4 regions of the Pseudaquabacterium prasiolae genome follow, and region 4 is predicted to be linked to each of the others. Evidence: predicted binding sites of a transcription regulator. Region 4 holds the regulator's gene; each other region holds the start of a gene.

Region 1 (7,657 bases), 240 kb from region 4:
GCGCCTTGATCGCCGGGTGGTGCTGGTACTCGGTGACCTCGAAGTCCTCGTACGCGTAGTCGAAGATCGAGGCCGGCCGGCGCCTGAGCGTCAGCAGCGGATACGGATAGGGCGTGCGCTCGAGCTGGGTGCGCACCTGCTCGACATGGTTGTCGTAGATGTGGCAGTCGCCGCCGGTCCAGATGAAGTCGCCCACGTCCAGCTCGCATTGCTGGGCCAGCATGTGGGTCAGCAGCGCGTAGCTGGCGATGTTGAAGGGCACGCCGAGAAAGATGTCGGCGCTGCGCTGGTACAGCTGGCAGCTCAGGCGGCCGCGCCCGCCCGGCGTGGTGGCCGGCGCCACGTAGAACTGGAAGAACGCGTGGCAGGGCATCAGGGCCATCTGGTCGAGCTCGGCCACGTTCCAGGCGCTGACGATGATGCGGCGGCTGTCGGGGTTGCTCTTGAGCTGCTGCACCACCTGGCTGATCTGGTCGATGTGGCCGACCGAACCATCGGGCAGCGGCGTGGGCCAGCTGCGCCACTGCACGCCGTACACCGGGCCCAGGCTGCCGTCCTCGCGTGCCCATTCGTCCCAGATGGTGCAGCCGCGCTCCTGCAGCCACTTGACGTTGCTGTCGCCGCGCAGAAACCACAGCAGCTCGACGATCACCGCCTTCAGGAACACCTTCTTGGTGGTCACCAGCGGAAAGCCTTCGTTCAGGTCGAAGCGCATCTGGTGGCCGAACACGCTGCGTGTGCCGGTGCCGGTGCGGTCGCCCTTGGCCACGCCCTGCTCGAACACATGGCGCATGAAATTTTCGTACTGGGAGCGGACGGGGCGGGTCATGGGCAGGGCGATCGGGAGAAGCGCCGGATTATCCCGAAGCCGGCGCCACCGGCCGGCGCCGCGCCCGATCAGCCGGCTTCCAGCCCGAACTGCATGGCCGCCAAGCGGGCGTAGAGCCCGCCGCGCGCCACCAGTTCGTCATGGCGGCCCTGCTCGACGATGCGCCCGCCGTCCATCACCACGATGCGGTCGGCCTTCTGCACCGTGGCCAGGCGGTGGGCGATGACCAGGGTGGTGCGGTCGGCCATGGCGGTCTCGAGCGCGGCCTGCACCATGCGCTCGCTTTCGGCGTCGAGTGCGCTGGTGGCCTCGTCGAGCAGCAGCAGCGGCGGGTTCTTGAGCATGGCGCGGGCAATGCTGATGCGCTGGCGCTGGCCGCCGGAAAGGCGCACGCCGCGCTCGCCCAGAAAGGTGGCGTAGCCCTCGGGCAGGGCGCTGATGAAGTCGTGCGCAAACGCCGCCTTGGCCGCGGCGATGACCTCGGCCTCGCTGGCCTCGGGGCGGCCGTAGCGGATGTTCTCGAGCGCACTGGTCGAGAAGATGGTCGAGTCTTGCGGCACGATGCCGATGCGCCCGCGCAGGTCGGCCAGCGCGGCCTGGCGCACGTCCACGCCGTCCACCGTCACACGGCCGGCCTGCACATCGTAAAAGCGCAGCAGCAGCTGCAGCATGGTGCTCTTGCCGGCGCCGCTGGGGCCCACCAGGGCCACGGTCTCGCCGGGGCGGATGTCGAGTGCCACCTCGCTGAGCGCCGGCGTGCCGGGCCGCGAGGGGTAGTGGAAGCCCACGCCCTCGAAGCGCACCGCCGAGCCGCCTTGCACCGCAGGCAGCGCCACCGGCCGCGCGGCCTGCGCCACCGGCGAGCGCGCCGAAAGCAGCTCCATCAGCCGCTCGGTGGCGCCGGCGGCGCGCAGCAGGTCGCCGTACACCTCGCTGAGCACGGCCACGCTGCTGACCAGGATGATCACGAACACCACCGTCTGCCCCAGGTGCCCGGCGCTGATGCGACCGGCCACCACCGCCTGCGTGCCCTGGTACAGGCCCCACAGCAGCGCGGCAAAGGTGGCGGTGATGATGAAGGCGACCAGCGCCGCGCGCACCAGGGTGCGCCGGCGCGCGGTGTCGAAGGCGCGCTCGGTGGCCTCGCCAAAGCGCTGCGCCTCGCGTGCTTCCTGCCGATGGCTTTGCACCACCGGAATGGCGCTCAGCACCTCGGCGGCAATGGCGCTCGAATCGGCCACGCGGTCCTGGCTGGCGCGGCTGAGCTTGCGCACCCGGCGGCCGAAGGCCAGGCTGGGCAGCACCACCAGCACCAGCATGCCCAGCACCGGCAGCATCACGGTCGGGTTGGTGAAGATCAGCATGCCCATCGCGCCCAGGCCCATCACCGTGTTGCGCAGGCCCATGCTGAGGCTGGAGCCGACCACCGTCTGCACCAGGGTGGTGTCGGTGGTCAGGCGGCTGAGCACCTCGCCCGAGGCGGTGGTCTCGAAGAACTCGGGGCTTTGGGTCACCACATGGGCGTAAACGGCCGAGCGCAGATCGGCTGTGACGCGTTCGCCCAGCCAGGTCACGGCGTAAAAGCGCAGCGCCGAGAACGCGCCCAGCGCCGCACCTACGGCAAACAGCGCCACGAAGTGCTCGCGCAACGCCATCACGCGGGCGCCGGGATCGGCGGCCACGATGCCCTGGTCGATCAGCGACTTCAGCGCGATCGGAAAGGCCAGCGTGCTGGCCGCCGCGCCCACCAGAAACAGCAGCGCCAGCGCGATGCGCCCGCGGTAGGGGCGCAAAAAGGGCAGCAGGCCCGACAGCGAGCGCACAGGTGGCTTGGCCGCGGCATCCGGGGCGGCGGGGCGGGGGGCGGCAGCGCTGCTGCTGGCGCCCGGCACGGCGGGCGCAGCGGCCTGCACGGTGGCGGAAACGGGGGGCGACGACATGCGCGGCAGTGTAGGGGCCCGGCCCTGCCCCACGCCGCTGCTGGGTGGGGGGCGGCGGCGGCCGCGCGCCGCGCGTGCGGGGGGCGCGTCCTCGGCGACTACGCGCGCGGCGCGTCCTCAGCGTTCACGCGCGCTGCGCGTCTTCAGCATTCACGCGCGCTGCGCGTCCTCAGCATTCACGCGCGCTGCGCGTGGGCCGCCTGCAGCGCGATGCGCTGGCGCTCAAGCGTCAGGCGCATCTGCGCCACCTGTTGCGACAGCAGCGCGATCAGCGGCACGGCCAGCAGCGCGAACATCAGCGCCGAGGCCTGCAGCGCCACCGGAAAGCGCGCCGGCCAGGCCAGGTGGCAGGCCAGCATGGTGAGCAGCAGGCCGGCCAGGCAGCCGGCCACCAGGCGCCACACCTGGCGCGGCGTCATCGTGAACGCGGCGTAGGCGATGTGGCTCACCATCACCAGCAGCGTGGCGCTGCCGGCCGGTCCGGCGGCGGCATAGCCCACGCACAGGCAGCCCAGGCCCACGGTGAGCTGGGTGCGGGCCAGGCCCGGATCGCTGCCGTGTGCCACCGCGGCGCTGCGCACCGCCACGTAGAACACCGCATTCAGCGCCAGCGAGCCGGCCAGCAGCGCCCAGGCCAGCGGCCAGGGCATCAGGCCCAGCGCGGCTTGCGCCAGGGTGATCGCGCCATACAGCAGGTACAGGCCGCTGGCCAGCAGCACGCCGCGCACCTGGCGGCGGATCAGCGGCTGGCGGCCCAGCAGCAGGGACCAGGGCTGTGGTGTGGCGCGCGGGGCAGGCGCCGGAGGGTGGGCTGGCATGGTCGGGTTTGGCAAGGAGGCAACAGGGCAGGGGGTACGGCAACCCGGCCACCGCACAACAGCGGTGGCCTGCCTGTTTATCGGCCGCCAGCCGCGGCGGATTCAGGCCCGGTCAGCCGCTACAGATTGCCGGCGAACAGCTTGCGGATGAACATGTCCTTGAAGCTGTGCGCGTCGGCCAGGCCCAGGCGCTCGAGGTAGGCCTGCGGCGCCTCCTTGCCCTCGATCAGGCTCTTCACGGCCAGCTGCACCAGTTCCACCGGGTGCTGGGCGGCATGGGCCAGCTTCTTCAGCGCGCCCACCATGCGCAGCTCGTCGGGCGTGAGATCGGTGCCGAACGGAAACGGCGGCAGCAGCCTGGCGTCGGCCCAGGGCTGCAGCCGGGCTTCCAGCGCCTCGGGCAGGTTCTCGCGGTAGCGCGCCGGCAGCTCGTAGCCGGCATCGAGCTTGCCGTGGGCCTTGGCCTCGCTGATCAGGCCGGGCTGGAAGCGCGAATCGGCGATGGCGATCAGGCGCTTGACCACCTCGCTGTCGGCCTGGCCGCGCAGATCGGCCACGCCGTACTCGGTGATGACGATGTCGCGCAGGTGGCGCGGGATGGTGGTGTGGCCGTAGTTCCAGAGAATGCTGCTCTTGACGCCATCCTTGTGGCTGTGCGTGGCGCGCAGCATCAGGATCGAGCGTGCATCGGGCAGCGCATGGGCCATGGCCACGAAGTTGTACTGCCCGCCCACGCCCGAGACCACCTGGCCGCTTTCCAGCCCGTCGGACGCGGCCGCGCCCAGCAGCGTGACCATCATCGTGGTGTTCATGAAACGCGCCTGGCTGCGCTGGGCGCGCTTCAACTCGCTGTCGCCCGGCGTGCGGCCGTAGAGCTGGTTGATGAAGTCGATGCGCGTCATGTCCACCTTGGCCAGCTCGTGCGGCGGCATGCTGCGCAGGCGCTCGTAGAAGTCGTTGGGCCCCAGAAAGAAGCCGCCGGTCATCACGATGCCGCCCGCCAGGCGCGTGCCCAGCAGGATCTTGCACACCGCGTCGAACTGCGCCTGGCCGCGCAGGTCATTGGGCAGCGGCAGGCCGTCGAGCATCAGGTAGTCGCCGTCGAGCGTGACGCCGGGCTTGAAGATGCCGAAGCGGGCCAGAAAGTCGACATCCGCCTGGCGCAGCGGGCTGTGGATGCGGCCGGCCTCCAGCAGCGCGCGCAGGGTCTGCGGCGTGACGGTTTCATCCGCGATGGCGCCGCTGTTGAGCAGCTGCTGCAGCGTGGTGTCGGCAAACACCTCGCGGCGGATGATGCCGGCCTCGATCAGCTTCAGAAAGCCGTTGACGAACATCTCCGAGCAGCCGTAAAGGCCCCGGTCGAACCGCCCCAGCTCGCGCCGGATCGCCGGCCCCGCTGGCGCCGACGCAACGCCCCCCGACGGCGACTCGGCGCTGCGGGGCGGTTGGTTGTCGCCGAGGCCATCAGGCGTCAGGCTCTCCAGGATGCGGCGGTACTCGGCGCCATGGCGGTCGCGCACGATCAGCGCCTGGGCGATGGCGTCGCCCAGCGAGCCGATGCCGATCTGCAGCGTGCCGCCATCGGCCACCAGGCTGCTGGCATGCAGGCCGATGGCGTAGTCGGCACTGCTCACGCGGCCGTTGGGCGGGCCGAACAGCTGGTGGGTGCCGGCGGCATCGGTGCACACGATGTCGAAGAAGTCGGGCGTCACCTGGGCGCCGTTGGGCATGAAGGGCATCTGGCGGTTGACCACGCCCACCTTCAGCAGCGGCAGGCCGGCGGCGGCGTACTTCTCGACCACCTCGAACACGATGTCGGGATTGCTGGCCACCGACAGGCGCCACTGGCCGGCCTCATGCTGCTCGCCCACCGCCTGGGCGATCACGTTCATGCCCTGCACCAGCATGTCGCGCGCCACGAAGGTGTAGTTGGTGGAAATGAAGTTCTGCTGCGCCGGGCTGTTGCCCAGGTAATCGCCGGTCTTCATGAAGAACTCGCGCACCTCGATGTGGGGCGGCAGGCCGGGGCCGCGCAGGTCCTTCACATACTCGAGGTCGGGATAGTCGGTGAACACGCGCTCGACCAGGGGCTCGAGAAAGTGCCGCTCCAGCTCGCTCTTGCCCACCGGCCGCTCCAGCGACAGCGCGGTGATGATGGTCAGCCGCCGGCTGGGGTTGGCCTTGATGCGCCGGTACAGCGCGTTCACCCACGGATTGGGCTTGCCGATGGCCAGCGGAATGCCCAGCACGATGTCACCCGGCACGGCGTCCAGCACGGCGTCCACCGTGGCGTCGATGGAATCGATCACGCGAGGCCTGTTCATGGCTTGTCTCCTGTGGTTTTGTGACAGCAGTGTGGCGCCCGCCGATGCGCTGCGGATTGATGTCAAGCAAGCCGCTCTGCGGCCGGCAGGCGGCATGGGCGCAACGCCAAATCTCACGTTTGGCGGGCGATCACCGGGGAGATCTCCAAGCACCCCGGCGGGTTTTTGTGCTGGAATCAGATGCACCTCATACTGCAGCGCAACATGTCCTCCGAATCCAGTGTCAACACGCCTTCCGCGGGCACCGATTCCGGCCGCCTGCTGCGCCATGCCGGGGTGGTGGCGGCGGCCGTCGGCGCGGGTGGATTGCTGGGCTACGGCCTGGCGCACAGCCTGCAGCAGGCCACCGGCGCCGGGCCGGCCCTGCTGGGCGCCCTGGTGGGTGCCGCGGTGACGGCCGTGACCGTGCCGCTGGCCTTGTGGGCCCGGGTGCCCAGCCTGCCGGCCATGCCACGCCTGCCGCGCATGGCGCGCCAGGCGGTGGCGGCCAGCCCGGCCACCGAAAGCGCCAAGGTGCTGCCTTTGCACGCCGAGCCGCCCACCGGCGGTTCCGCTGCGCAGCGCCCGGTGCGCGATGCGCTCACCGGGGCCTACACGCAGCAGCACTTCGTGGCGGCGGCCGACCGTGAATGGTCGCGTCTGCGCCGGCTGAACGAGGACGCGGCGCTGCTGATGGTCGATGTTGACCACTTCAAGGCCATCAACGAGCAATACGGCCAGGCCTGCGGCGACGCGGTGCTGGTCGAGATCACCCGCCAGGTCACGGTCACGCTGCGCCAGTACGACCTGCTGGCGCGGTTTGGCGGTGGCGTGCTGGTGGTCTACCTGCCGCACACCGACCCCATCGGCGCGCTCGATGTGGCCGAGCGCATCCGCGAGCGGGTGCTGGCCTTCCGCCTGAGCTGGAACACCCGCACCGTGAAAGCCTCGGTGAGCGTGGGCGTGGCCGGCATCGGCGCCAACCATGCCTCGCTGGACGAGGTGATTGCCGAAGCCGGCAATGCGCTGCGCGAGGCCAAGAGCGCCGGCCGCAACTGCGTGCGTGCGGCGCCCATCCCGCCGCGGCGCGGTGCCGCCAACGGCCAGCCGCTGGGCGCGCAACGCCCGGCCAGCCCGGGCTGAGCGGCCACCGGGCTGCGGCCCGGCTTCAGCCCAGCTTCAGCGGCGCGCTGCGCCCGGTCATCTCCAGATAGCCCAGGCCCACGCGGCGCTGGCGCTGGTCCAGCAGCTCGGCCAGGCCTTCCCAGTAGATGGCGCCGGTGCTGCCGCGGCTGTCGAGCTCCTGCGCGTCGAGCAGTGCGCGCAGCTCGTGCGTGCCCAGCGGCGTGTGCACGCGCCAGCGCACCGGGTAGCGCGCACCGGTCTGCGGGCTGGTCCACTCCTGCAGCGGCTCGAAGCGCAGCTCTTGGGGCGCAAAGCTGCGCACCGGCCCGCCACCGGCCGCACGGTGGCTGCCGCCGGCCCACAGCGCGCGCTGCGCCGAGTCGCGCAGCTGAAAGGCCGTGAGCGCGCCGCCGTCGAGCAGGTTGATGCCGATCCAGTCCCAGCCGGTGGCGCCGGGGGCCAGCAGCTCGTCGCTCCACTCGTGGTCGAGCCAGCCGGTGCCGGGCAGTGCCAGGCGCTGGCCATCCAGCTGCAGCTCGGCCTGCACCGCCAGCTGCGGCTGGCTGTAGTAGTGGCTGGCCTGGCTGGGCAGCGGGCCCTTGCGCGAGAAGCCGGCGTCGCCCTGCAGCAGCAGCGGTTGGG
Region 2 (7,657 bases), on a different contig from region 4:
GGGCAGGCTGGTTCAGATCGCAGCGCAGCAGCTCGACATTGGGCAGGCACTGCACGGCACGCGCATGGGGCAGGTGGCGCGTGGGCACCACCAGGCGGCAGCCGGGCCAGGCTTCGGCCAGGCGCTCGCACAGCGCGCGGCCGACGAAGCCCGAGCCTCCGGTGATGACGATGCGGCGCGGGGTCATGCGGTGGGGTGTCCGGTCAGGGCAGTTCGGTGTTGGCGGGGTTGGCGCCGGACTCGCGCGGGCCGATGGTCTGGCCCAGGCGGCTGCGCAGCGCTGGCGGCTTGCCGCCCTGCAGGCTGTCGTACACGGCGGCGGCCGAGGTCACGCGCTTCACATAGTCGCGCGTTTCGTTGAACGGGATGCTCTCGGTCCAGGCGGCGGCGTCGAGCGTGCCGCCTTCGCGCCAGCGGCGCGGCCGGCCCGGGCCGGCGTTGTAGGCCGCGGCCGCCATGGCCTGCGAGCCTCCCAGGTCATCGAGCACCAGCTTCAGGTAGCTGGTGCCCAGCTTCAGGTTGGTGAGCGGCTCGGTGATCAGCTCGGGCCGGCTCCAGTCCATGCCGATCTTCTTGGCCACCCAGCGCGCGGTGGCCGGCATCACCTGCATCAGGCCGCTGGCACCGACATGCGACTTCAGCTGCGGCATGAAGCGGGTTTCTTGCCGGATCAGGCCGAACACATAGGGCGCGTCGAGCCCGGTGGCGGCGGCGGCGCTGCGGATCTGCTCGGCCCACGGCGTGGGGTAGCGCAGGGCGATGTCGACCTCGCTGCGGGTGCGCTCGGCGGTGTTGATGCACAGCTGCCAGTCGGCGGCGTCGCAGGCCAGGCGGGCGGCGGCGTTGAGCGCGCGGTCGTCCATGCCGCGCAGCGAGAAGTTCCACTCGCGCCGGGCCTCGTCGCGCAGGCCCAGGTTGACCAGCAGCAGCGCGCGCTGCAGGCCGGGGTGGCTGCGCGCGGCCTCGCGCTCGGCCGGCGTGATCGCCGCCGGGCGCGGCGGCAGCGCAGCCGGGCGGCCCAGCGCCTCGGCGGACAACTGGCCGTAGAAGTGCGGATCGGGGCTCAGGCCGTCGAGCAGGCGCTGGCTTTCGGCGCGCTGGGCCTCGCCCTCGGCACCTTCCCTGGCGGTGGCGGCCAGGGCGCGGGCGCGCCAGTACTGCCAGGCGGGGTCCTTCTGGCCGGCCGGGCTCATGCTGTCGATCAGGCGCAGCATCAGCGGCCAGCGCGCGTCCTGGCGGCTGCGCAGGGCGGCGCGCACGTTCCAGCCCAGGGTCTCGTCGGTCCAGCCGGGCTGGCGGGCGGCCTCGCCCTTGACCTGGCGGTCGAGCAGGTTCACTGCGCGCTGGGCGTGGTCTACCGCCTCGGGCGCCAGCTTGAAAGCCGCCTGGCGCGCGGTGTAGCTCCAGCCCCAGGCGGCCTGCGCGGGTGTCAGGCCCTCGTCGCCCAGCAGCTGGGCGGCGGCCTCGTGGTCGGTGGCGGCCAGGCGCATCAGCGCCAGCAGGCGCAGCTCTTGGGGCAGGCGGCGCGGGCTGGCGCTGCGGCGCAGAAAACGCGCCGGGTTGTCCAGGGCCTCGGCCACCTCGCGCGCCTGGGCATTGCCCAGCAGGCCCACCGCGGCGCGGGCGGCGCCCGGGCGCTGGCCTTCCACGGCGTAACGCGCCTTCAGCCAGACATCGTGCTCGGAAAAGCGCTTGGCATCGACCATCGCGGTGGCCAGCATGTTGCAACCGTCGTCGGCCTCGCGCTGGGCAAACCACGCGCTGCGGGCGGCGTCGCGCACGTCGCGGCCGGCCAGGTGCTCGGTGAGCAGCCACCAGCACGTGACCTCGCGGTCGTCGTTCATGCGAAAGCGCGGGAAGTCGCGTGCCAGGTTGGCAAAGTCGCGCCGGCGGCCCAGCTCGAGCAGCCAGTCGTTGCGCAGCCGGTCTTCGACATAGCTGCCGGGCCAGCGGGCGTAGAAGGCCTCGACCTCGTCGACCGTGGCCTCGCCCAGGCGGCTGCCCAGGTCCCAGTACTCCACCCAGGACAGCAGCGGGTGGTTGGCGGCGCTGAGCACCGCGCGCGCCGCAGCCAGGCGGCTGCGGTCGGCCTTGCGCTCGCCCTTGCGCGCGGCGTCGCGGGCCTCCAGCACGGTGGCGTCGGTCGGGTCGGGGGTGGTCTGGGCCGCGGCGGGCAGGGCCAGGGCCAGGGCGGCGGCCAGCGCCGGCAGCATGGCGCGGCGCAAGGCAAGTGGCGCGCGCAGGCGGGGGCGCGGGAAGGGCAGGCAGGTCATCGCGGCGGGCTGGCGGCTGGGGGAAGCGCGCGTGCGGCCTGGCCGGTCACGGCGCGTGAAACTCACTGTACCCCAGGGCCTGCCGCCGCTGCGCCGGCGCGGGCTTCGGCGCCGGCGTCAGCGCCGCGGTCAGCGCTGTGTGCGGTAGGGCTCGTCCTCGGGCACGAAATCGGCCTCGAGCAGCGCCTCGGCCACCCAGGCCTGCACGCCGGCCGTGGCCCACAGGCGATCGGCATAGCCCGCCACCACCGGCGGCAGCGGCAGCGCATAGGTGCGCATGCGCGAGACCACCGGCGCAAAGTAGGCGTCGGCCACCGAGTAGCCGCCAAACAGGAACGGCCCGCCGCTGGCGGCCAGCGCCTCGGTCCACAGCGTGACGATGCGCGCCAGGTCGGCCGCCGCGGCCGGCTTGTCGGCCAGCTGCTGTGCGCCCACCTCGGGCAGGTGGGCCTCGATGTTCATCGGAAACGCGCCGCGCAGGGCGGCAAAGCCGCTGTGCATCTCGGCGCACAGGCTGCGGGCGCGGGCGCGCGCGCTGCGTTCGGCCGGCCACAGCGCCTTGTCGGCACAGCGCTCGGCCAGGTATTCGGCAATGGCCAGGGTGTCCCAGACCAGCAGGCCGTCGTCGTCCACCAGGGCCGGCACGCGCCCGGCGGGCGAGACGGCGGTGATGGCCTTCTTGAAGCGCGAGTCGGCGCTGAAGCTGTCGAAGCGCAGCATCACCTCGTCGAAGGCGATGCCCTTCTCGCGCATCAGCACCCAGGGGCGCATGGACCAGGACGAGTAGTTCTTGTTGCCGATGTACAGCTTCATCGCGGGGCTCCGGGGGTGGGGGGATGGCTGTGCATGCTAGGCGGGCCGGTGCCGCCCGGGGGTGAGATTTCGTCATGGGCTTGATGCGCCGGACGCATCCGCCGGCAAGCTGCGCGCACCCGGACTGCCATAGGGATCGGACGCCGCGCCGGGGTTGGCCAGCGCCGTGCGGGTGAGCGCCGCCTCGTCGCGGATCCAGGCGATGAAGGCCTGCAGCTCGGGCCGCAGCCGCGCGCCGGGCAGCGGCAGCAGCCAGTAGGCGGCCGGGCTGTCCACCCGCCCGGCCGGGCCGAAGGGCTCGACCAGCTCGCCGCGCGCCAGCGCGTCATGCACCAGGGCCATGCGCGCCAGCGCGATGCCCTGGCCGGCCAGCGCGCCCTGCACCTGCTGGTGGGTGTAGTTCAGGTAGATCCAGCGGCGCGGCTCGAGCAGCGGCTGACCGGCCTCGCGCAGCCAGCGCCGCCAGCTCAGATAGACGGCGCTGGGGCGGTGGTCGTCCTCCTCCAGCAGCGCGTGGCCGGCCAGATCGGCCGCGGCGGCCAGCGGCGGCGCCTGGCCGCTGCGTGCCTGGGCCAGCAGCCAGGGGCTGGCCACCGGCGTGAGCCGCTCGCCGAACAGGCGCTCGGTCTCGGGCGTGCTGGCCACGTCGTCAAAGCCGTAGCGCAGCACCAGATCGACCTCGGGGTCGTCGAGCTCGGTCATCTTGTCGCTGGCGCTGATGCGGATGTCGATGTCGGGGTGGCGCTGCTGGAAGGTGGGCAGGCGCGGCAGCAGCCACAGCGTGGCGAACGAGGCAAAGGTCGACAGGTTCACATGCCGCCGCCCCTGCGCCACGCGGATCTGCCGCACCGTGCGGTCGATGCGCTCCAGCGCCGGCATCACCGCCTGGCGCAGGGCCTCGCCGGCGGCGGTGAGTTCCACCCGCCGCGTGCCGCGGTTGAACAGCGTGGCCCCCAGCTCCTGCTCCAGGCCCTTGATCTGGCGGCTGATGGCCGACTGGGTGAGAAACAGCTCGTCGGCCGCGGCGCTGAACGACAGCCGCCGCGCCACGGCCTCGAAGGCGCGCAGGCTGTCAAGCGCCAGCGGCCGGCGCGGGCCGGCCGCGCCGCCGGGCCGGGTGGGCGGGGTGCCGGGCGCGCGGGGGAGTCAGTATTCATTCCGTTCTCGCATCAAAGCCGGGCGCCGATCGCATTGGACTGGCCGGCGCCGCATGCCGATCATCTTGCCATCGACAGCGCCATGCCCAACCGGGCCGGCACCGGCCTCTCACCGCAGGAGATCATCATGAAGTCCACGCATCAATCCCCCGCATCGTCCAGCAGCCTGCAGCCGTTGGGCCGGGTGCCGCGCAGCCTGCGCCTGGCCGGCGCCAGGCGCCTCGAGGTGGCCCAGCCCGGCTGGCTGATGGTGCACGAGGGCCGGGTGTGGCTGACCCGCGACGGCGGCGGCGACGACCATGTGCTGGCCGCCGGCCAGCGCCTGTGGCTGGGCCGCGGTGTGCGCGTGGTGGTCGACTCGTGGCAGCCGGCCGTGGCCGCGTGCCTGGGCTGGCAGGCCGATGCGGTGGCCGCCGGCGCTCAGCGCCTGGGCGTGCCCGTGGCGCGGCGGCGCGGCGCCGCCGGTGCGGCAGCGGCGCTGGGTGCGGCCGCGGCGGCGGTGGCCTGGGCCGCGGCGGCGCGGGTCTTTGCCGCCCTGGGAGGTGGTTTGCTGGCCGCGGCGCGCAGCGCCGAGGCCAGGGCCAGCCGCGCCCAGGGCTGCATGGCCGCGGGCGAGTCCATGGCCGCGTCGGGCGCGCTCCAGTAACTGGTGAGCACGCGGCGGCCGGTGCGGGTGGCATAGCCGAAGGGCTGGCCGCCGGCGGCCGCGAACGCCGCCTGGCTCAGGGCGTCGGCCTTCAGGTACAGGCGCTGGTCGATGATCAGCGCGACCATCAGCGCCTCGATGAACAGGCCGTGGCCGCCAAACATGCGCCGTGCCTGTGGCCGCCCCAGCGAGGCCAGCAGCTCGAGGCAGTGGGCAGCAAACGCGGCATCGGCGGCCATGGTGGCGCGCAGTGTAGGGCGGGCCCGTGACAGCGTGAGCGATGTCGCAGCGGCGCAGGTGCCCGAGCTTGGGCGTGGGCCGGGCGCGCGGGCCACAATCCGGCCATGAGCTCCGAACGCCGTTTCCGATTCGACCAGCCCTCGCGCGACAAGCCCACGCTGCGCAAGCAGCTGCAGGCCGAGCGCCAGGCCATGGTGGACCGCCACCAGCGCAGCGTGCACCTGCAGGAGGTGATGCAGGTGTGGCTGCTTGACCGGCCCGAGGTGGCCATCGGCGCCTACTGGCCGATCAAGGGTGAGTTCGATGCGCTGCCGGCGCTGTACCGCTGGAGCGAGGTGAGCGGCGAGCGCATGCTGGGCCTGCCGGTGATGGACCGCCAGACCAAGCAGCTGCGCTTTCACGCCTGGTTTCCGGGCTGCCCGATGGAAGAAGACGCCTACGGCATTCCCAAGCCCAAGGACACGGTGCAGTTCCAGCCGCAGCTGCTGATCATTCCGCTGGTGGGTTTCGGCCCCGGCGGCAACCGCCTGGGCTACGGCGGCGGCTTCTACGACCGCACGCTGGCCGCGCTGCAGCCCCGGCCGGTGACCGTGGGCCTGGGCTTTGCGCATGGCTACATCCCCTGGCTCGAGATGGAGCCGCACGACGTGCCGCTGGACGCCATCCTTACCGAAGACGGCGTGGCCTGGGAGGCGTAGCTCACCCCCCTGCGGGCTGACGCCCGCCCCCTCAAGGGGGCACCCACCCTGGGCCCGGCAGAGCCGGGCCTCGGTGGTCGCTGGGTTGCGCTGGAATCCTGCAACGACCTTGCAATGACAAACGCCGCCCGAGGGCGGCGTTTGTCATCGTCGGTCGTGTCTCGTGTCTGAACGCGTCAGCACATCAGAAGCGCTTGCCCACGCCCACGCCGACCAGCAGCGGGTCGACCTTGAACTTGCCGTGGTCGACGCCGCCCACGTAGACGGTGGTGCCGATCTGCACCTTCTTCACGTCCACGTTCAGCAGCCAGCCACCGCCCAGCGGCACGTCGGCGCCCACCTGGGCGGCCAGGCCCCAGCTGTTGTGCTTCAGGCCCACCGCGCCATTGAGGATCTTCACGGCCGAGATGTTGGTGTAGTTCACGCCTGCGCCCAGGTAGGGACGGAAGCCGCCCAGGCCGGTGAAGTGGTACTGCACGGTCAGCGTCGGCGGCAGGTGCTTGAAGGTGCCGATCTGGGCGCGCGCGCCGTCTTCGTCCAGCGCGGTGAGCTTCTGCTTTTGCGGGTAGGTCAGGATCAGCTCGGCCGCCAGGTTGGGCGTGAAGAAGTAGCTGATGTCGAGTTCGGGAATGGTCTTGTTGTTGATCTGCAGCTTGGCGTCCAGATCGGTGCTGTCCTTGTTGGCCGAGTCCAGGTAGACGGCACGGGCGCGCACGATGAAGTTGCCGGTGTCCTGCGCCTGCACGGGCAGGGCGCTCACGGCGGCGGCGGCGGCGGCGATGGCGATCAGGGAGCGAATGGCGGTCATGCTGTTTTTCCTCAGGGTTGCAGTCCAGCAGGCCCGCTTTGCACCGGGCCCGTGAACGCATTGCACGCTGCCGGTCGGCGGCGGCCCTTGGCCCAGCGCAAGCCGCCGCCCGCCGCATGCCTCTGGCCACCAAGGGTTTGACCTGAGGCAAAGCGGGGTGATGCGGTGGCGCAACAGCGCGACTTGCGTCCTGCCACCCGGCCAGGCGCAAGCACTCAATTGACGTTTACGTAAACGTCACTTGATAATCCCGCCGCACACTCGACCCCACATCACATCCAGATCGCAAGCGCCGGAGACCGCATGGCCGTTCTGCAGAGCAAGCTCAATCCCCGCTCGCAAGAGTTCCGCAGCCACGCCGAGGCCATGCAGGCGCTGGTGGCCGATCTGAATGCCCGCCTGGCCAAGATCGCCGAAGGCGGTGGCGCCGATGCCCGCGCCAAGCATCTGGCGCGCGGCAAGCTGCTGCCGCGCGAGCGGGTCGAGCGTCTGCTCGACCCCGACACGCCCTTTCTCGAGATTGCGCCGCTGGCCGCGCTGAACATGTATCCCGAGAAAGACGGCCAGGGCGGCACGCGCGACGCCGCGCCGTCGGCCGGCCTGATCGCCGGCATCGGCCGCGTGGCCGGGGTCGACTGCGTGATCGTCTGCAACGACGCCACCGTCAAGGGCGGCACCTACTACCCGGTCACGGTCAAGAAGCACCTGCGCGCGCAGGAGATCGCGGCGCAGAACGGCCTGCCCTGCATCTACCTGGTCGACAGCGGCGGCGCCAACCTGCCCAACCAGGACGAGGTGTTTCCCGACCGCGATCACTTCGGCCGCATCTTCTACAACCAGGCCAACCTGTCGGCGGCCGGCATTGCGCAGATCGCCGTGGTGATGGGCAGTTGCACGGCCGGCGGCGCCTATGTGCCGGCGATGAGCGACGAGACCATCATCGTCAAGAACCAGGGCACCATCTTTCTTGGCGGCCCGCCGCTGGTGAAGGCGGCCACCGGCGAGGTGGTGAGCGCCGAAGA
Region 3 (7,657 bases), 250 kb from region 4:
GCTCAAGCAGGACGACCAGGTGCCGCGCCTGGCCCACCGGCTCGAGGCTTCCAGCCGCCGCATGCAGCGCCTGATCTCGCAGGTGCTCGACTTCAGCCGCGCCGAGGCCGGCCTGCAGCTGGCCAGCAGCTTCGAACCGGTGGACCTGCGCAGCCTGCTGGACGACCTGGTGGAAGAGTCGCGCCTGGGCCATCCCGAGGTGCCGGTGGTGCTGCAACTGCCCGGCGCCGAGACAATCGCCACCCCCGCCCCATCCAACCCATCCAACCCATCCAACCCATCCAACCCATCCAAGCCATCCAACCCATCCGGCCCGACCGGCGCCTTGCCGGCGCCCGGCCCGGCGGCGGCGGCCCTGGTGACGGGCGATGCCAGCCGCCTGGCCCAGCTGCTGGGCAATCTGCTGGCCAATGCCCGGCACCATGGCCAGCCGGGCACGCCGGTGCGGCTGACGCTGCAACCGCAGCCCGGGCAATGGCAGCTCAGCGTGTGCAACCACGGCGAGCCCATCGACGCCGCCACCGCCGCCACGCTGTTCCAGCCGCTGCGCCGCGGGCCGGCCGGCAGCTCGCGCAACCGCGACGGCCTGGGCCTGGGCCTGTTCATCGCCGCGCGCATCGCCACCGAGCATGGCGCCACGCTGGGCTACAGCCACGAGGCTGGGCAGGTGGTGTTCACGCTGCGCCTGCCGGCCTGCGACTGATCGCCGGCACTTGATCGCCGGCACTTGATCGCCTGCACTTGATCGCCTGCACCGGGCCGGGCCGGGCCGCCTGGCCGCGTGTTGACCCGCCCGCCCAGCGCGCCCGCATCCGCCAAACAACGGACGATTTAACGGATTGCCGCAGCGGCCAGACCAGGCGCCGCGGCAACACGGTCGCACGGCGCCCGGATGCCGACAATCGAGCCGGCAAGGAACGCAGGCGCCAATGTCTGGCAGCGCGGCCCTTGCGGCCGGCGATCACGGGTCGGCGGTCGTGCGCCACAGCGCCCGAGGAGTTGCAACGCCGTGACGACCAGTTTGCGCGCCCCACGCCACGCCATGGTGGTCTGGACCGATGAGCATGCGCTCGGTCTGGACGAACTCGATGCCCAGCATCGCCTGTTGTTCGACCTGACCAACGACCTGTGGCACCACCTGGTGCGCCGCAGCGCCCGCACCGAGGTGCTGGCCACGCTGACGGCGCTGGAGCGTTATGCGCTGTCGCATTTTTCGGCCGAAGAGACCTTCATGCGCGTGACCTGCTATCCGCACATCGACGCGCACACCGCCGAGCACGCCGAGTTCATCGAGCGGGTGTCACGCGAAAAAACCGCGGTGATGCAGGGCCATGCGCTGGGTTTCGACCTGCTGAGCTACCTGAAGAACTGGCTCACCGAGCACATCCTACGCGCCGACAAGGATTTCGCCCACCTGGCCCGCGCCTGCCACCCCGAACTGGCCCTGCCCGCAGATACCGCCGGCGCACCGGGCTTCTGGCGGCGCCTGCGCGCGCGCTGGTGATGCCGGTGCCGGGCCGCACGCGATCCATGCGCAGCGGCAGGCACCACGCGGCCGCCAGGCCCCAAACGAAACGGGCCGCGTCAGCTGACGCGGCCCGTGTTCGATGATGACTTGGTCGGGGCGATAGGATTCGAACCTACGACCCTCTGCTCCCAAAGCAGATGCGCTACCAGACTGCGCTACACCCCGAAGCTGCGCATTCTAGCCGGCCGGGCTGCGGCCACCCGGCCTGCCCGTGCGGGGCTCAGAGCTGGATCACCTCCGGCGCCGGCAGCATCAGCTGCCGCGACACCGCCTCGCACTGGCGGATGTGCTGCTCGCACACATAGTTCAGCGCCGAGTAGGTGAGCGCGGCCGAGACCAGCTGCCCGGCCACCGGCACCACCTTGGCCGCCTGCTGGGTGGTCAGGCGCACGCCCACGGTCTTGAGCAGCAGCAGCACCACCTCGCGCGTCACCACCTTGCCCAGCACCAGGCCGCCGGCGCTGGACAAGGCCTTGTAGACCACCAGCTTGCGCTGCGGCGACAGGCGCTCCACCTGCTCGCGGCTGAGGCCGAAGGCGGCGCTGATCTCGGGCAGCAGCTTGACCAGCACGCCCACATCGGTGACCCAGTCGATGCCCGGCAGCGGCACCATGGCCACGCCGGCCGCCATCAAGGCCCGCTGGCGCACGCGCTGGCGGCAGCGACGCGCCACGCGGGCCAGCGCGTCGGAACTGGCGGGAAACGGATCGGTGGCGGGCTTCATGCGCTGTCGGAGCCGCGCCGCGGGTGGAAGTTCAGGCCGGCGCCCGGTCGAGCAGCACGATGCCGTCGGCGTCGGCCACCAGCCAGTCGCCGGGGCGCACCGCAACGCCCTGCACAAGAACCGGCACATCCACCTGGCCGGCCTGCCGGCGCTCGGTGGGCAGGGGCATCAGCGCCAGCGCGCGGATGCCCAGATCCGTGGCCGCCAGCTCGGCCACGTCGCGCACGCAACCGTCCACCACCACGCCGGCCCAGCCGTTGCGCGCGGCAGCCGCGGCGATGTTGCCGCCCACCAGGGCCCGGCGCAGCGAGCCGCCGCCGTCCACCACCAGCACGGCGCCGTGGCCGGGGCCTTCGAGCAGGGCCTTGACCGAGCTGTTGTCCTCGAAACACTTCACCGTGCGCACCGGGCCGGCAAAGGCGCTGCGCCCGCCATAGGCCGCAAACACCGGCGGCAGCACGCGAAAGGCACCGCTGGTATCGCCCTTGTGGGCATCGCACAGGTCACAGGTGGGCACCACCAACATCGTCAGGCTCCACGGCAGGGGATGCGGGCATCATAGGCCGGGCGGCCAGCGGCGCCTTGAGGATGATCGCGGTGGCGGTGTCGCTCAGCGCGCAAAAGCGCGAGACCACGGCGTCGAGGTGCGGCACGTCAACCACCGCAATCTCCAGCACCCAGCTGTGCTCGCCGGTCACGTTGTAGGCGTGCACCACCTCGGGCGTGGCCTGCAGCAGGCGCAGCATGGCGGCGTAGTCGCTGCGGCCCACACGCACCACGGCGCGAATGCCGTAGCCCAGCGCCGCCAGGTTGATCTGCGCCCGGTAGCCGCTGATCACGCCGGCCGACTCGAGCTTGCGCACCCGCTCGGTGACCGCCGGCTGCGACAGGTGAACCCGGCGGCCCAGCTCGGCCATCGACAGGCGCGCGTCGGTCTGCAGTTCGGCCAGGATGCGGCGGTCGTAGGTGTCAAAGCTGTGGGCTTCTGGCATGTTCAAGGCCGGCAATCAAAACAATCTTGATTTTCATGGCCAATGCGGCCCATGACCATCAGTTGCTGATGGAAATCACCACCCGGCCTTCTTAACATTGCTGCATGTCGAGCGCTGCCCTGCCCCGCCCCACGCCCTTGTTCACGCCACTGGTGCTGGCCTGCCTGGCGGCCACCTGGCTGGTCTGGGGCTCGACCTACCTGGCCATCAAGGTGGCGCTCACCGGCCTGCCGCCGTTCTGGCAGATGGGCAGCCGCTTTCTGGTGGCCGGCGCGCTGCTGATGGCCTGGGTGCGCTGGCGCGGCACGCCCTGGCCCACGCGGCGCGAGTGGGCGCATGCCGCCATCGTGGGCACGCTGATGCTGGGCGCCGGCATGGGCGGCACGGCGGTGGCCGAGCAAAGCGTGGCCTCGGGCCTGGTGGTGGCCTACATCGCGGTGTCGCCGCTGATGGCGGCGCTGCTCAACCTCGGTTTCGGTGTGCGGCCGCGCGCGGCCGAATGGGCCGGCATCGGCCTGGGCCTGGCCGGTGTGCTGCTGCTGGTGCAGGGGGCGGGCTTTGCGGCCTCGCCGGCCGGCCTGGCCGCCCAGACCATCGCCTGCGCCGGCTGGGTGCTGGGCAGCGTGCTCAGCCAGCGCAAGCTGCCGCTGGCCCCCGGCGCCGCCGGCTTTGCCAGCGAGATGCTGTGCGGCGGCCTGGTGCTGATGCTGATCTCGCTGGGCGTGGGCGAGCAGGTGCAACTGGGCCAGGTGTCGGCGGCGGCCTGGGGCGCCTGGCTGTACCTGGTGGTGGCCGGCTCGCTGCTGGCCTTCAATGCCTACATGCTGCTGCTGGCGCGCGTGCCCACCGGCCTGGCCACCAGCTATGCCTTCGTCAACCCGATCATTGCGCTGCTGCTGGGCGTGGGCCTGGCCGGCGAGCAGGTCAGCGGCGCCGAATGGGCCGCGGCGGGGGTGATACTGGGCGGCGTGGCCATGCTGCTGTGGGCGCGGCGCTGACCGGCCAGGCGCCACAGGGCCTGGCGCCGCGCACGGCGTGACGGGCGGCGCAACGGCCGTCTTGATGGCCGTTGTGGCGCCCGGTGTGAACCTGTGGCGCGCCAGACGCTCCAAGCGGGCTGCTGCCAGCGCCGGCATCGACCGGCCATCGCCCCAACCGCCAGGATCCGACGCTGTGGCGTCTGCCCCCGGCGGCCTCGAGACCCCTTTTGGCGGTCGGCCCCGCCGGCCCGTTCTACCATGTGGATTGCCCTGAACTGGACCCTCACCACCCTGGCCATCGCCTGCTGGTCGGCCCTGTGCCTGGCACTGCAGGCGGTGGCCCGCCTGCTGGGCAGCGCCAGCGGCCGGCCCAGCGACTGGCTGCAGGCGCTCGAGCGCTGGCAGTTCCCGGCCTGGCTGGCCGACTGGCTGCCGATGGCCGCGATCACCGCGCTCAAGAGCTGGCTCACCGACTGGCTGTCGGGCATCGGCCCCTGGCTCGACATCGCCGCCGCGGCCTGGCCGGCGCTGCTGAGCGACTGGCTGGCGCCGCTGCTGTGGCTGCTGTGGGGCGTGGGCACGGTCAGCCTGCTCGGCCTGGGCCTGGTGGGCCATGTGCTGGTGCGGGCGCTGGGCGCCCCGCGCGGGCCCGCGGCAACCGTGCAGGCCCGGTCGCAGGGCGCCTGATCGCGGCCACCCGCAGCGGCGTGCCCGAGGCCGCGCAGACGCGCTGATTGCGCTGCATCAAGCCCAGGCCATCCAGGCCCTGCCGGGCCCCCGAACCGGGGCGCAAAAGGTGTGCACAAGTGCATACTCGCCGGCCCATGCCGACCACGCTCTACGACCACGACGGGCACCAGTGCCTGATGTTCACCGACCTGTGCGACCGCGGCGGTGAGGCGGTGCAGGCCAACCAGTTTCTGGTGATCGACGGCGACACCGGCGCCATCATCGACCCGGGTGGCAACCTGGCCTACAACGACCTGTACCTGGGCATGACGCGGCACTTTCAGCCGCAGGCCCTGTCGGCCATCATCGCCTCGCACGCCGACCCCGACATCATCGCCTCGCTCGACCGCTGGACCACCGCCACCCAGGCGCCGATCTACATCTCCACCGTGTGGGAGCGCTTCGTGCCCCACTTCTGCAAGCCCGGCAAGACGCTCGACCGCATCATCGGCATCCCCGACCCGGGCATGCGCATCCGCATCGGCCGCAGCGATCTGCTGGCGCTGCCGGCGCATTTTCTGCACGCCGAGGGCAACTTCCAGTTCTGGGACCCGGTGTCGAAGATTCTGTTCTCGGGCGACCTGGGCGTGTCGATGCTGCCCGGCAAGCTGGCCGGCCAGCCGGTCACCAGCCTGGCCAAGGTCTACCCCTCGATGGAGCGCTTTCACCAGCGCTACATGGTCAGCAACAAGGTGTTGCGGCTGTGGGCCGACATGGTGTCCACCCTGCCCATCGAGATGATCGTGCCGCAGCATGGCGCCCCGCTGGCCGGCGCCGCCGTGGGCGAGTTCATCGCCTGGGTGCGCGACTTGCCCTGCGGCATCGACCTGATGGGCCCGGCGAACTACCGCGTTCCGGCCTGAAAGATGCCGGGGCACCCGGCGCCGCGAGTACGCGGCACCACCCGCCGGGCGGGTTGGCGGCCCGCTGGGGCACCCGGCGCCGCCCGTAACATGCACGGGCGATGTGGCGCCACCTGTTTGCCCTGATCCGCGCCGAGTGGCGCCACCACCCCTGGCGCCATGCCGTGGCGCTGCTGGCGGTGGCGCTGGGCGTGGCGCTGGCCAGTTCGGTGCAGCTGATCAACGCCTCGGCGCTGGCCGAGTTCTCGCAGGCGGTGCGCGCCGCCAACGGTCAGCCCGATGCGGTGCTGGCCGCGCGCACTCGCGAGGGCTTTGACGACGCGCTCTACGCCCGCCTGGCGCTCGACGAATCGGTGGCCCTGGCCAGCCCGGTGCTCGAACTCGATGCCGCGACGCGGCGCACGCCCGATGCCGCGCCGATCACGCTCAGGCTGCTGGGGCTTGATCCGGTGAAGGCGGTCAGCATCGCGCCGGCGCTGCTGCCCCGACCGGCCGAAACCAGCGCCGACGGGTCGAAAAGCGCCCGTGCCGCAGCGCCGGGCGAGGCCCCCGGCAACGACAACGCCGACGAACCCGCCCAGGCGCGCGCCCTGACCCCCGCCGCCGATGCGCTGTACCTCAACCCCGCCGCCGCGCAGGCGCTGGGCGTGTCCCCGGGCGCCACGCTGTGGCTGGCCACGGCCCAGGGCTGGCAGCCCTTTCGCTTTGCCGGGCGGGTGACGGCCGGCGGCGCGGCGCTGGCGGTGCTGGACATCGCCGCCGCGCAATCGCGCTTCGGCCGTGCCGGCCGGCTCAGCCGCATCGATGTGCGCCTGGTGGCCGGCGTGGCGCCCGGGCCCTGGCAGCAGGCCGTGGCGGCGGCGCAGGCCTTGCCGGCCGGTGTCACCTGGGCCCAGGCCGACGACGCGGTGCAACGTGTCTCGAACCTCTCGCGCGCCTACCGCGTGAACCTGGGCGTGCTGGCGCTGGTGGCGCTGCTGGTGGGCGGCTTTCTGGTGTATTCGGTGGTGTCCTTGTCGGTGGCCCAGCGCACACCGCAGTTTGCGCTGCTGGGCGTGCTGGGCCTGGCCGCGCGCGACCGGCGCGCGCTGGTGCTGGCCGAAAGCGCCGCCATCGGCCTGGCCGGCAGCCTGCTGGGCCTGGCCGCCGGCATCGGCCTGGCGGCGCTGGCGCTGCGCCTGCTGGGCGGCGATCTGGGCGGTGGCTACTTTCCAGGCGTCACGCCGGCCCTGGCCTGGCCGGTGCCCGAGCTGTGCGCCTGCTTCACGCTGGGCATCGCCGCGGCCCTGGCCGGGGCCTGGTGGCCGGCACGCCAGGCCGAGGCGTTGGCGCCGGCCGTGGCGCTCAAGGGCCTGGGGGCCGGCGCGCCGCGCCCGGCGCGCGCCGCGCCGGCGCTGCTGCTGCTAGGCCTGGGCGGCGCACTGGCGCTGGCGCCACCGGTCGGCGGCCTGCCGCTGGCCGCCTACGCCGCGGTGGCGGCGCTGCTGGCCGGCGGCGTGGTGGCCGTGCCGTGGGTGGTGCAGCAATTGCTGGCCCGGCCGCCGCGCTGGCTGACCGGCCAGGGCGCGGTGCCCTTGCTGGCCTGGCGCCGCGCGCACTTTGCGCGCCAGACGGCCGGCGCCACCGTGGCCGGCGTGGTGGCCAGCCTGGCGCTGTCGGTGGCCATCACGGTGATGGTGGCCAGCTTTCGCGACGCGGTGACCGATTGGCTCGACAGCGTGCTGCCGGCCGATCTGTACCTGCGCGCCCAGGCCGGTGGCGAACGCGCGGTGCTGCCGCCCGCCCTGGTGGCCGCCGCGGCGCGCGTGCCGGGCGTGCTGCGCGTGCAGGCCGGCCGCCAG
Region 4 (7,657 bases):
TGAGCGCCAAGCCGCGCACGATCGGAAACTGGCCCTGGCGCACCGCGTCGTAGTACTCGTCCAGCGTCTTGGCGTTCTGGCTGTAGGTGGCGCCCATGCGGCCGATCGACGACACGCCCAGGCCGATCAGGTCGCAATCGGGCTGGGTGCTGTAGCCCTGGAAGTTGCGGTGCAGCCGGCCCTGCCGCTTGGCGGCCGCCAGTGCGTCGGTGGGCAGTGCGAAGTGGTCCATGCCGATGTAGGCGTAACCGTGGCCGATGAAGCCGGCAATCGCACCGCCCAGCATGGCCACGCGGTGCTCGGGCGGCGGCAACTGCTCGACCACGATGCGCCGCTGCGGCTTGAAGCGCTGCGGCAGGTGGGCGTACGAGTACAGCGCGATGCGGTCGGGGCGCAGTTCGGCGATCTGCGACACGGTGCGGGTGAAGGACTCGGGGGTCTGCTTGGGCAGGCCGTAGATCAGGTCGGCATTGATCGACTCGAAGCCGATCTCGCGCGCCGCGCGCATCAGCTCTCGCACCGATTCGAAGGGCTGCACCCGGTGCACCGCCTGCTGCACCGCGGCGTCGAAATCCTGCACACCGAAGCTCAGCCGGTTGAAACCGAGCGCCGCGAAGTGCCGCAGCCGCTCGGGCGAGGCGGTGCGTGGATCGACCTCGATCGACACCTCGGCGCCCGGCGCGATGCGAAAGTTCTCGCGCAGCATGGCCATCAGGCCGGTGAGTTCGTCGTCGCTCAGGAAGGTGGGGGTGCCGCCGCCCAGGTGCAGCTGCGACACCGCCTGGCCGCGGCCGAGCACGGCCACGTTCAGCGCCACCTCCTGGGCCAGCACCTCCAGGTACTCGGCCGCGCGCTCATGGTGCTTGGTGATGACCTTGTTGCAGGCGCAGTAGTAGCACACCGATTCGCAGAACGGGATGTGCAGGTACAGCGACAGCGGTGGCACCCCGCCCACGGTGGCGCCCGACGCGCGCTGCGCGAGCGCACCGACATAAGCCTCGGCACCAAAGGCCTCGACAAAGCGGTCGGCGGTGGGATAGGACGTGTAGCGTGGACCGGGGCGGTCCAGTCGGCGCAGCATGGCTTCGGTGAGCACAGGCACCTGGTCGATGGCGGATTGATCCATGATCCGCACTGTGCCCAAGCGCCCGAACCGGGCCTTGATCTGGCTCAAGTCGCGCTTTACGCCGGGGGAAAACAATGATCCCATGCTTGCGCCCGGTCAGACGACCCCAGGGCACAGACACTGGACCTTGCGCCAGAACAACCGCGGAGACGCATTGACAATGCCTGACATGAACGCCGCTGCCGACGCCAACCGGGTCCGCCCCGATGCCTTCAAGGTGGCCTGCTCCAGCTGCAACCTGCGTGAGCTGTGCTTGCCGGTGGGGCTGACGCGCGAAAACCTCGAGCGCCTTGACACCCTGGTGGCCACGCGCCGCACCGTTGAGCGGGGCGACATGCTGTTTCGGGCCGGCGACGAGTTCCAGTCGCTCTACGCGGTGCGCACCGGTTTTTTCAAGACCTGCGTGTCGTCGGAGGACGGGCGCGACCAGGTCACCGGCTTCCAGATGGCCGGCGAGTTGCTGGGGCTGGACGGCATCAGCACCGACAACCACACCTGCGATGCGGTGGCGCTGGAGGATTCGCAGGTCTGCGTGATCCCCTACCGCCAGCTCGAAGACCTGTCGCGCGAGTTCAACGAGCTGCAGCACCAGTTCCACAAGATCATGAGCCGCGAGATCGTGCGCGACCATGGTGTGATGCTGCTGCTGGGCAGCATGCGCGCCGAGGAACGTCTGGCGGCCTTCTTGCTGAACCTGACCCAGCGCCTGAAGGCGCGTGGCTTTTCGGCCTCGGCGCTGATCCTGCGCATGACGCGCGAAGAGATCGGCAGCTACCTGGGCCTGAAGCTCGAGACGGTGAGCCGCACCTTCAGCAAGTTCCAGGACGACGGCATTCTCGAGGTCAAGCAGCGGCAGATCCGCATCATCGACCAGGACATGCTGCAAAGCCTGGTCAACGGCGCCGCCTGCTGAGGCACTGCGGCCGGCTGCTCAGGCCGGCCAGCGCGGGCGGCCGGGGCCGGATTCGGCCTGGTTCAGCTCATCGGCCGTCTGGTGCAGCAGCTGCGTCAGCGCGCCTGCCGTGGCGATGACACCCCAGAACACGAAAAACGCCAGCGTGTAGACGCCCGCTGGTGCCAGCTCGACCGGGGCCCCGCCAAACCAGTGCAGCGTGGCCGGATCGACCAGCGCGAACACCAGCATCTCCAGCACGCCGGCCATCAGGAAGGCCGGCCACAGCACGGCCAGGGCCCGCAGGGTGAAGCGCCCGGTGGACATGGGCTTCTCTGGCGCGCGCTTCAGCGCGGCGCCGCGGTGGCGGCATGGTTGCGGGCCTGTACTGCCGGCATGTTGCCGGTGGGCTGCACCGGCGCCGTGCGCGCCGAGGGGGTCTCGACCAGCACCTCGTCGGCGCCGCGGTAGGCCACCACGGCGGTGAAGATGCTGGCCACCACCACGGCGGCGGGGCCGCCAAGCACCAGCCACACCATGCCGATGCGCCACCAGGGCGTGGGCGCGGTGCCTGCGGGGTGGCCTGGGTTCGATGCGTTCATGCTCGGTCTCCGGTGGCCGCGTCAGCGCGGCACGACAAAGGTGGATTTTTCGCTGAGGGCGGCACCGCTCGCGTCGGCACCGCGGCGGTCGGCCTCGATCAGGCCGATCTCGAAGTGGATCGGGTGGGCGCCCGGCCCGGCCTGTTGCGCGGCCTCGGCGGGCACCTGCACCGACACCGTGACCCAGCGCGCCTCGGCCGAGGCCAGGTGCAGCTCGGGCACGGCGCCCAGCGTGATGCCCGGCAGGCCCTGCACCGCCAGTCTCAGGCGTTGCGGCTGCTCGGTGGCGTTCATGATCTGCAAGCGGTAGACGTTCTCGATGCGGCCGTCCTCGACCATGCGGGCCAGCGTGGCGCGGTCGCGCACCACGTCCACGCGGAACGGGTGGCGCAGCGCCAGCGCCGCCAGCAGCGCCAGCACCACCAGCCCCAGGATGGCGGTGTAGACCAGCACCCGCGGGCGGAAGATGCGGCGCAGCTTCTGCCCGCGGCTCAGGTGCTGGGCCAGGCCATTCTGGGTGTCAAAGCGCACCAGGCCCTTGGCATAACCCATCTTGCCCATGACCTCGTCGCACACGTCCACGCAGGCGGCGCAGCCGATGCACTCGTACTGCAGGCCCTTGCGGATGTCGATGCCGGTGGGGCAGACCTGCACGCACAGGCCGCAGTCGACGCAGTCGCCCAGGCCCAGCTTGCGCGGATCGGCCTTCTTGCTGCGCGAGCCGCGTGGATCACCGCGCTCGCTGTCGTAGCTGATGATCAGCGTGTCCTTGTCGAACATCGCGCTCTGGAAGCGCGCGTAGGGGCACATGTACTTGCACACCTGCTCGCGCATGAAGCCGGCATTGCCATAGGTGGCAAAGCCGTAGAACAGCACCCAGAACCATTCCCAGGGCCCCAGGCCCAGCGTGGCCGCCGAGCCCAGCAGCGTGTGGATGGGGGTGAAGTAGCCGACGAAGGTGAAGCCGGTCCACAGCCCGATCACCACCCAGGCGATCTGCTTGGCGCTCTTGCGCCAGAGCTTGTTGAAGTTCCAGGGCCCGTCGTCGAGGCGCATGCGGGCGATGCGGTCACCCTCGATCTTGTGCTCCACCCACATGAAGATCTCGGTGTACACCGTCTGCGGGCAGGCATAGCCGCACCACAGGCGCCCGGCCACCGCGGTGAACAGGAACAGCGCATAGGCCGAGATGATCAGGATCGCCGTCAGGAAGATGAAGTCCTGCGGATAGAGCACCAGCGGCCCGATGTAGAAGCGCCGCGCGCCCAGATCGAACAGCACGAACTGGCGTGCGTTCCAGCTCAGCCAGGGCAGGCCGTAGAACAGCAGCTGGGTGAACCAGACCAGGCCCCAGCGCCAGCGCATGAACAGGCCGCTGACGGCGCGCGGGTAGATCTTGCGCTGCTTCTGGTACAGCGAGACCACCGCCGTGGAGCTGTCTTCGGCCAGCGTTGCGCCTGCGCTGGCCGTGGTGCCGGTGGTCTCGCTCATGGGCTGGCGTCAGGCCTTACTTGACCGCCACGGCGGTGCCTTGCGACAGGTTCCAGACATAGGCCGAGAGCACATGGATCTGCTCGGGCGTCAGCCGCTTGTCGAAGGCCGGCATCACATTGGTCTTGCCGGCGCCCACGATGTGCACGATGGCCTCCTCGCCCCAGCCATGCAGCCACACCTTGTCGCTGAGGTTGGGCGCGCCCAGGGCTTGGTTGCCCTTGCCGTCGCCGCCATGGCAGGCAGCGCAGGCCGCGTACTTGGCCTTGCCGAGCTGCGCCGCCACGTTGTTGTGCGGGCTGCCCGACAGGCTGAGCACATAGTTGGCGACGTTCTTGACGTCTTCGGGCGTGCCCACGGCGGCGGCCATCGGCGGCATCATGCCCTGGCGGCCGGCGGCAATGGTCTTGGCGATGTACTCGGGGCCGGTGCCGCCCAGCCAGTCGCTGTCGGCCAGGTTCGGGAACCCCTTGCTGCCACGTGCGTCAGAGCCGTGGCACTGGGCGCAGTTGTTGACGAACAGGCGCTCGCCAATGCCCAGGGCCTGCGCGTCCTTGGCCAGCTCGGCTGCCGGCATGGCCTTGAACTTGTCGTACACCGGCGCCATGGCGGCGTGGGCCTTCTGCTGCTCGGTTTCCCACTGGCCGGCACTGCTCCACTTGAAGGTGCCGGGGTTGGTGCCCAGGCCCGGGTAGAAGGTGAGGTAGGCCGCGGCAAAGACCACGGTGATCACGAACAGCCACATCCACCAGCGCGGCAGCGGGTTGTTCATCTCCTTGAGGTCTTCGTCCCAGATGTGCCCGGTGCTGTTGTCGTCGGCCATCGGCTTGCGCTTGCTGGCGATCACCAGCACCACAATGCAGAAGACCAGGGAGAGGATGGTGGCGACGGACACGAACACCGCCCAGCCCCCACTGATGAAGTCGCTCATTGCTTGGCTCCTTGAGAACGCTGCGCGGCGCCCGAGGGTTCATCGTCGATGAAGGGCAGCTGCGCCGCCGCATCAAAGGCCTCGCGGCGCCGGCCCTTCCAGGCCCAGACCACGATGCCCAGGAAGACGAGAAACGAGAACAGCGTCACCGCGCTGCGCAGAACGATCAGTTCCATGGTTTGCGTCCGGTGGATGTCACTTGCGGGCGGTGCCCATGACCTGCAGGTAGGCGATCAGCGCCTCCATCTCGGTCTTGCCCTTGACGTCGTCGGCCGACTTGGCGATCTCGTCGTCGGTGTAGGGCACGCCCACCACGCGCAGCGCCTTCATGCGCGGCGCCATGCCGGCGGCGTCGACCGTGGCCGCGCTCAGCCACGGGTAGGCCGGCATGTTCGACTCGGGCACCACGTCGCGCGGATTGACCAGGTGGATGCGGTGCCACTCGTCGCTGTACTTGCCGCCCACGCGGTGCAGGTCGGGCCCGGTGCGCTTGCTGCCCCACTGGAAGGGATGGTCGTAGACGAACTCGCCGGCCACCGAGTACGGGCCGTAGCGCAGCGTCTCGGCGCGGAACGGACGGATCATCTGCGAGTGGCAGTTGTAGCAGCCCTCGCGCAGATAGATGTCACGGCCGGCCAGCTGCAGCGCGGTGTAGGGCTTCAGGCCCTCCACCGGCTGGGTGGTCGAGCGCTGGAAGAACAGCGGCACGATCTCCACCAGCCCGCCCACCGCCACGGTGAGCAGGATCAGCACGATCATCAGGAAGTTGCTGGTCTCGATCTTCTCGTGACCACTGGGTGCATGGGTTGCCATGATCTTGTTCTCCTTGTGCTCAGGCGTGGGCCGCCACCAGCGGGATCGGTGCCGCAACGGCCTGCCCGGTCTGCACCGTCTTGATCACGTTCCAGAGCATGATGACCATGCCGCCGAGGTACAGCAGACCGCCGCCGACACGGATCACGTAGAACGGGTAGGTGGCCTTCACGCTCTCGACGAAGCTGTACACCAGCGTGCCGTCGGGGTTGACCGCGCGCCACATCAGGCCCTGCATCACCCCGGCGATCCACATCGCGGCGATGTACAGCACGATGCCGATGGTGGCCACCCAAAAGTGCAGCTCGATGGCCTTGGTGCTGTACATCTGCTTCTTGCCGAACATGCGCGGAATCAGGTGGTACAACGAGCCGATCGAGATCAGGCCCACCCAGCCCAGCGCACCCGAGTGCACGTGGCCCACCGTCCAGTCGGTGTAGTGGCTGAGCGCGTTGACGGTCTTGATCGACATCATCGGCCCCTCGAAGGTGCTCATGCCGTAGAACGACAGGCTCACGATCAGGAACTTCAGGATCGGGTCGTCACGCAGCTTGTGCCAGGCACCCGAGAGGGTCATGATGCCGTTGATCATGCCGCCCCAGCTGGGCGCCAGCAGCACCAGCGAGAAGATCATGCCGATCGACTGCGCCCAGTCGGGCAGCGCGGTGTAGTGCAGGTGGTGCGGGCCCGCCCACATGTAGGTGAAGATCAGCGCCCAGAAGTGCACGATCGACAGGCGGTAGCTGTACACCGGCCGGCCAGCCTGCTTGGGGATGTAGTAGTACATCATCCCCAGGAAGCCCGCGGTCAGGAAGAAGCCCACCGCGTTGTGGCCGTACCACCACTGCACCATGGCGTCCTGCACGCCGGCGTAGGCGCTGTAGCTCTTGGTCAGGCTCACCGGCACGGCCGCCGAGTTGACGATGTGCAGCAGGGCCACGGCGATGATGAAGGCGCCGAAGAACCAGTTGGCCACGTAGATGTGGCGCACCTTGCGCGTGCCCACGGTGCCGAAGAACACCACCGCATACGACACCCAGCACACCGCGATGGTGATGTCGATGGGCCATTCGAGCTCGGCGTACTCCTTGCCGCTGGTGAAGCCCAGCGGCAGCGTGATCACCGCGGCCACGATGACCAGGTTCCACAGTGCAAAGGTGAACCACGCCAGCGAGGGTAGGAACAGCCGGGTCTGGCAAGTGCGCTGCACCACGTGGTAGCTGGTGGCAAACAGCACGCAGCCACCGAACGCGAAGATCACCGCATTGGTGTGCAGCGGCCGCAGCCGCCCGTAACTGAGGTACGGGATGCCCATGTTGAGCTCGGGCCACGCGAGCTGGGCGGCGATGATCACGCCGACCAGCATGCCCACGATGCCGTAGACCACGGAGACGAGTGCGAATGCCCGCACCACGCCGTCGCTGTAGACCGGTGCGGCTGTTGTTGTGGAGTTACTTGCCATTGACTCCTCCTTCCAGGATTCAAGAATGACCAGACTGACGATCAGGGGATTGTTCGGGCTGACCCCTAGACGGCAATTGATCCGTGTCAACCGCCTCAGGATCGTTGGCCAGGATGCGCTCGCCTTCGCGCTCGAGATCGTCGAATTGCCCGCGGTGCACGGCCCAGCCGAACATCGCGATGATGGCCAGCACCAGCACGGCCGACAGCGGAATCAGCAGGTAGAGGATGTCCATCGCCGCAGCGGCCCGTTTCAGCGCGCCAGGCGCAGGGCGTTGGCGATCACCAGCAGCGAGCTCAGCGCCATGCCCAGGCCGGCGGCCCAGGGTGGCAGCCAGCCG

The links. The regulator FNR, encoded in region 4, switches genes on or off when oxygen is low (the NO sensors DNR and NnrR bind a similar motif). The targets are predictions, from matches to a motif close to TTGATNNNNATCAA.
Region 1: a site for FNR is predicted at 5,968-5,981, ahead of N4G63_RS07910 (acetyl-CoA hydrolase/transferase C-terminal domain-containing protein). Genes of this name have one in related genera too.
Region 2: a site for FNR is predicted at 6,773-6,786, ahead of N4G63_RS19675 (OmpW/AlkL family protein). Genes of this name have one in related genera too.
Region 3: a site for FNR is predicted at 4,959-4,972, ahead of N4G63_RS07890 (oxygen-binding di-iron domain-containing protein). Genes of this name have one in related genera too.

Annotation. Positions count from the first base shown of each region.
Region 1 is NZ_JAOCQD020000001.1:1,810,972-1,818,628, reverse strand. It holds gene N4G63_RS07925 (thymidylate synthase) at 1-829, opposite strand, end outside; gene N4G63_RS07920 (ABC transporter transmembrane domain-containing protein) at 898-2,769, opposite strand; gene N4G63_RS07915 (hypothetical protein) at 2,946-3,587, opposite strand; gene N4G63_RS07910 (acetyl-CoA hydrolase/transferase C-terminal domain-containing protein) at 3,707-5,911, opposite strand; gene N4G63_RS07905 (GGDEF domain-containing protein) at 6,116-7,033, shown strand; gene N4G63_RS07900 (lipocalin-like domain-containing protein) at 7,059-7,657, opposite strand, start outside.
Region 2 is NZ_JAOCQD020000002.1:1,705,741-1,713,397, reverse strand. It holds gene N4G63_RS19710 (NAD-dependent epimerase/dehydratase family protein) at 1-187, opposite strand, end outside; gene N4G63_RS19705 (lytic transglycosylase domain-containing protein) at 204-2,273, opposite strand; gene N4G63_RS19700 (glutathione S-transferase family protein) at 2,403-3,086, opposite strand; gene N4G63_RS19695 (LysR substrate-binding domain-containing protein) at 3,159-4,154, opposite strand; partial or broken gene N4G63_RS19690 (DUF2917 domain-containing protein) at 4,326-4,595, shown strand; gene N4G63_RS19685 (TfoX/Sxy family protein) at 4,664-5,053, opposite strand; gene N4G63_RS19680 (5-formyltetrahydrofolate cyclo-ligase) at 5,234-5,827, shown strand; gene N4G63_RS19675 (OmpW/AlkL family protein) at 6,012-6,635, opposite strand; gene N4G63_RS19670 (carboxyl transferase domain-containing protein) at 6,939-7,657, shown strand, end outside.
Region 3 is NZ_JAOCQD020000001.1:1,801,890-1,809,546, forward strand. It holds gene N4G63_RS07850 (ATP-binding protein) at 1-703, shown strand, start outside; gene N4G63_RS07855 (bacteriohemerythrin) at 1,010-1,504, shown strand; tRNA gene N4G63_RS07860 (tRNA-Pro) at 1,617-1,693, opposite strand; gene N4G63_RS07865 (hypothetical protein) at 1,749-2,252, opposite strand; gene rraA (ribonuclease E activity regulator RraA) at 2,284-2,778, opposite strand; gene N4G63_RS07875 (Lrp/AsnC family transcriptional regulator) at 2,756-3,244, opposite strand; gene N4G63_RS07880 (EamA family transporter) at 3,349-4,242, shown strand; gene N4G63_RS07885 (hypothetical protein) at 4,483-4,911, shown strand; gene N4G63_RS07890 (oxygen-binding di-iron domain-containing protein) at 5,049-5,816, shown strand; gene N4G63_RS07895 (ABC transporter permease) at 5,918-7,657, shown strand, end outside.
Region 4 is NZ_JAOCQD020000001.1:2,050,771-2,058,427, forward strand. It holds gene hemN (oxygen-independent coproporphyrinogen III oxidase) at 1-1,126, opposite strand, end outside; gene fnr (fumarate/nitrate reduction transcriptional regulator Fnr) at 1,296-2,039, shown strand; gene N4G63_RS08940 (hypothetical protein) at 2,058-2,345, opposite strand; gene N4G63_RS08945 (hypothetical protein) at 2,366-2,620, opposite strand; gene ccoG (cytochrome c oxidase accessory protein CcoG) at 2,642-4,111, opposite strand; gene ccoP (cytochrome-c oxidase, cbb3-type subunit III) at 4,128-5,042, opposite strand; gene N4G63_RS08960 (cbb3-type cytochrome oxidase subunit 3) at 5,039-5,218, opposite strand; gene ccoO (cytochrome-c oxidase, cbb3-type subunit II) at 5,238-5,855, opposite strand; gene ccoN (cytochrome-c oxidase, cbb3-type subunit I) at 5,875-7,317, opposite strand; partial or broken gene ccoS (cbb3-type cytochrome oxidase assembly protein CcoS) at 7,418-7,552, opposite strand; gene N4G63_RS08980 (heavy metal translocating P-type ATPase) at 7,570-7,657, opposite strand, start outside.